2 regions of the Mesorhizobium sp. B2-8-1 genome follow, and region 2 is predicted to be linked to the other one. Evidence: riboswitches for the same ligand, from Rfam matches in the RefSeq annotation. Region 2 holds a riboswitch; the other holds the start of a gene.
The links. Region 2 has a riboswitch for S-adenosylmethionine ahead of FJ428_RS20520 (O-succinylhomoserine sulfhydrylase). Riboswitches for the same ligand answer to the same signal wherever they lie in the genome.
Positions count from the first base shown of each region.

Region 1: linked by a shared signal. The riboswitch ahead of FJ428_RS11935 (homoserine O-acetyltransferase) and the one ahead of FJ428_RS20520 (O-succinylhomoserine sulfhydrylase) in region 2 are both predicted to bind S-adenosylmethionine.

Region 1 is NZ_VFTX01000004.1:36,721-38,918, reverse strand. Features, by position in the region: gene hisC (histidinol-phosphate transaminase) at 1-1,099, opposite strand, end outside; SAM riboswitch at 1,236-1,313, shown strand; gene FJ428_RS11935 (homoserine O-acetyltransferase) at 1,433-2,198, shown strand, end outside.
Region 2 is NZ_VFTX01000008.1:77,601-79,798, forward strand. Features, by position in the region: gene FJ428_RS20510 (ABC transporter substrate-binding protein) at 1-24, opposite strand, end outside; gene FJ428_RS20515 (2'-deoxycytidine 5'-triphosphate deaminase) at 123-1,217, opposite strand; SAM riboswitch at 1,295-1,372, shown strand; gene FJ428_RS20520 (O-succinylhomoserine sulfhydrylase) at 1,430-2,198, shown strand, end outside.

The DNA of each region.
Region 1 (2,198 bases), on a different contig from region 2:
GGAATGTCGTGAGTGCCGCGACAACGCCGCGATTGGCCTCTTCGGTGCCGACCGTCATACGCAGTGCGTTGGGAAAGCCATAGCCCGAAACACGCCGCAGTATGTAGCCGCGCTGGGTGAGATAATCGTCCGCCGCCGCGGCCGAATGCTTGCCGTCGTCGGGAAAATGAATGAGGAGGAAATTGCCGACGCTCGGCGTCACCCGCAACCCGAGCCCGGTCATCTGTTCGCTCAGCCAGGCCAGCCAGGTCTCGTTATGCGCGACGCTGCGCTCGATATGGGTGCGGTCGCGGACGGCGGCGATGCCGGCCTCGATCGCCGTCGCATTGACGTTGAAGGGACCGCGTATGCGGTTGATCGCGTCGACGATGTGCATCGGCCCATACATCCATCCGATCCGCGCCCCGCCAAGTCCGATCTTGGAGAAGGTGCGGGTCATGACCACGTTCTGAGAGCTGCCCGCGAGCTCGATGCCGGCCTCATAGTCGTTGCGCCTGACATATTCGGCATAGGCGGCATCGAGCACCAGAAGCACGTTCTTCGGCAGGCCGGCATGCAGGCGGCGCACCTCCTGGAACGGCACGTAAGTGCCGGTTGGATTGTTGGGATTGGCGAGGAACACGATCTTCGTACGTGGCGTGACGGCCGCCAGGATCGCATCGATGTCGGCGCGCTCCTCGGTCTCCTTGACCGCGACAGGCGTCGCCCCCGCCGACTGGATGTAGATCTTGTAGACCATGAAGGCGTGTTCGGTGAATATGGCCTCGTCGCCGGGGGCGAGATAAGTCTGCGCCATGAGGCCGAGGATCTCGTCGGAGCCGTTGGAACAGATGATGTTCTGTGCGTTCAGACCATGCACCTCGGCGATTGCTTCGCGCAGGCGCCGGGCGGTGCCGTCGGGATAGACGTCGAGCTTGGCGGCGACCTCGCGCGCGGCCTCGATTGCCTTCGGCGAGGGGCCGAGCGGGTTCTCGTTCGACGACAGCTTGTGGACCTTGTCCACCCCGGCGGGGGCCGAGCTCTTGCCCGGCACATAGGCCTGGATGTCCATGATGCCCGCGCGCGGGGTTGGACGTGTCTTGTCCGAGGTCTGGCTCATATCGCAAAATCCGTCGAGAACGCCTCCATCCTGGAAGCCGCTGCGGAAATACAAGCCATGGCCGGCAATGTCGAGAGGTGGCAGTGGTGCCAGCAAGCGGCATTGACGGCGAGGCAGGTGAGTTCTAGAAGGGCATCGACAGTTCCGTGGTGATTTGGCCGGTCGGCTTGCAGCCACGTTAAACAATTCGCTAAAGGGCCGTTTGCGCGACGTAACCGGCTTTGCGAAGGCAATGCCGGTTTTTTGTTGTCCGCGATCGGCCGGACGAACGCATCGGCGGCGCGGAGATCGGCAGCGATTTCCGCAAAGGCAAGGTGCAGCAAGAGAGACGAGATGGCCGCTCAGCGCGCTGGCAGAACCAACAACGAGGCAGACCAACCGTCGAGCCCGGTCGTGCGCTTCGGCGCCGACAAGCCGCTCAAGCTCGACGCCGGCACGCTGCTGTCGCCGTTCCAGATCGCCTACCAGACCTACGGCACGCTGAACGACGCCCGTTCAAACGCCATTCTCGTCTGCCACGCATTGACCGGCGACCAGCATGTGGCCAGCACCAATCCGGTGACCGGCAAGCCGGGTTGGTGGGAAGTGCTGATCGGACCCGGCAAGATCATCGACACCAACCGCTTCTTCGTCATCTGCTCAAACGTCATCGGCGGCTGCCTCGGTTCCACCGGCCCGGCCTCCACCAATCCCGCTACCGGCAAGCCCTATGGGCTCGACCTTCCGGTCATCACCATCCGCGACATGGTGCGTGCCCAGCAGATGCTGATCGACCATTTCGGCATCGAAAAACTGTTTTGCGTGCTCGGCGGGTCGATGGGCGGCATGCAGGTGCTGCAATGGGCGTCGAGCTATCCGGAGCGTGTTTTCTCGGCGCTGCCGATCGCCACCGGCGCGCGTCATTCCTCGCAGAACATCGCTTTCCACGAGGTCGGCCGGCAGGCCGTGATGGCGGACCCAGAATGGCATGGCGGCAAGTATTTCGACCACGGCAAACGCCCGGAAAAGGGGCTCGCCGTGGCGCGCATGGCCGCCCACATCACCTACCTGTCGGAAGCAGCCTTGCACCGGAAGTTCGGCCGCAACCTGCAGGACCGCG
Region 2 (2,198 bases):
TATTATCCATTTCGAAATCTGCATTTTCATTCCCCTTGAGCGCCGCCACGTCGGCGGCCGGCGAGGCAGCCAAGCATGGCGAGCCGGCGCAGGCAAGTATCTTGCCTGACGGTGATGAGCGTTCAGGGCGCGGCGCGAAAGTGCTTGGACAGCTTCAGGCCCTGCGCCTGGTAGTTCGAGCCGAGCTCGGTGCCGTAAAGCGCCTGCGGCCGCTTCAGCATATGCTCGTAGACCAGCCGGCCGACGATCTGGCCATGATCGAGGATGAACGGCACCTCATGGCTGCGCACTTCGAGCACGGCGCGGCTGCCGGTGCCGCCGGCCGCCGAATGGCCGAAACCCGGATCGAAGAAGCCGGCATAGTGGACACGGAACTCGCCCACCAGCGGATCGAAGGGCGTCATTTCGGCCGCGTAGAGCGGCGGCACATGCACCGCTTCCTGGCTGACGAGGATGTAGAACTCGTCCGGATCGAGCACCAGCTCGCCGGCGCCGCTCTTGTGGATCGGCTCCCAGAAGTCGACGATCTCCTGCGCCGCGCGTTTGTCGACATCGACGAGGCCGGTATGGTGTTTGCCGCGATAGCCGACCAGCCCGTCACTGTCGCCGTTGAGATCGATCGACAATGCGATGCCGCCGCCGGAGATGTTCGGCGGTTCGGTGGCGACCAGCATTTCGGCCCGGTGCAATTGATGCAACTCTGCTTCCGAGAGCAGCGCATTGCCGGTGCGGAAGCGTATCTGCGAAAGGCGCGAGCCGGCGCGCACGACGATCGGGAAGGTGCGTGGGCTGACTTCGAGATAGAGCGGACCATGATAGCCGGCGGCGATCTTGTCGAACTCGTGGCCGCGATCGGTCATCACGCGGGTGAAGATATCGAGCCGCCCGGTCGAGCTCTTGGGATTGGCGGACGCCGAAATTTCCGCCGGCAGCGCCAGGCTTTCGAGCAGGGGCACGATGTAGACGCAGCCGGTTTCCAGAACGGCGCCGTCGGCCAGGCTGATCTCGTGCAGCTTCAGCCGGTCGAGTTTTTCACTGACCTTGTGGTTGGGACCCGGCAGGAAGGACGCGCGCACCCGCCACGCCTTGTCGCCGAGCCTCAGATCGAGGCTGGCCGGCTGGATCTGGTCGGCGTCGAGCGCACGCGACGACTTCAGCGCGCCGGACTGGAACAGCGCCGCAATGTCCTGATCGGGAAGAATTCCTGTCTGCCGCAAAGTCTGGCTCCGCTCTGCTGGTACAAGTCTCTTAATGAAGCCGGCAATTGACGCAAGCGTGGCGCGGGTCTAAAGGGTCGTTATCCCGTGGTGATTTGGCCGGTCGGCTTGCAGCCACGTTAAACAAGTCGCTAAAGGACCGTCGGGCCGCAAGGCCGCATGGACCGGTTGCGACTTTTTCGCGGCCGGTTTTTTTGTGTTTGGATAGGACGATGACGAGCAAGACGCGCAACTGGAAGCCTCAGACCGCACTCGTGCATGGCGGAACCCTGCGTTCCGGCTTCGGCGAGACTTCCGAGGCGATATACCTGACCCAAGGCTATGTCTATGAGACGGCCCAAGCCGCCGAAGCCCGCTTCAAGGGCGAGGAACCGGGCTTCATCTATTCGCGCTACGCCAATCCGACCGTCGACATGTTCGAGAAGCGCATGTGCGCGCTCGAAGGCGCCGAGGACGCGCGCGCCACCGCGTCCGGCATGGCGGCGGTGACGGCAGCCCTCCTGTGCAGCGTCAAGGCCGGCGATCATATCGTTGCGGCGCGCGCCCTGTTCGGCTCCTGCCGCTGGGTGGTCGAGACGCTGGCGCCGCGCTACGGCATCGAGGCGACGCTGGTCGACGGCACCGACATCGCCAATTGGGAAAAGGCGGTTCGGCCCAACACCAAGCTGTTTTTCCTGGAAAGCCCGACCAACCCGACGCTTGAGGTGGTGGACATCGCCGCCGTCGCTTCGCTTGCCAATTCGATCGGCGCGCGGCTGGTCGTGGACAATGTCTTCGCCACGCCGCTGCAGCAGAAGCCGTTGCAGCTCGGCGCGCATATCGTGGTCTATTCGGCGACCAAGCACATCGATGGCCAGGGCCGATGTCTCGGCGGCGTCATTCTGTCGGACAAGAAGTGGATCGACGAGAACCTGCACGATTATTTCCGCCATACCGGCCCCAGCCTGTCGCCGTTCAATGCCTGGACGCTGCTGAAGGGCC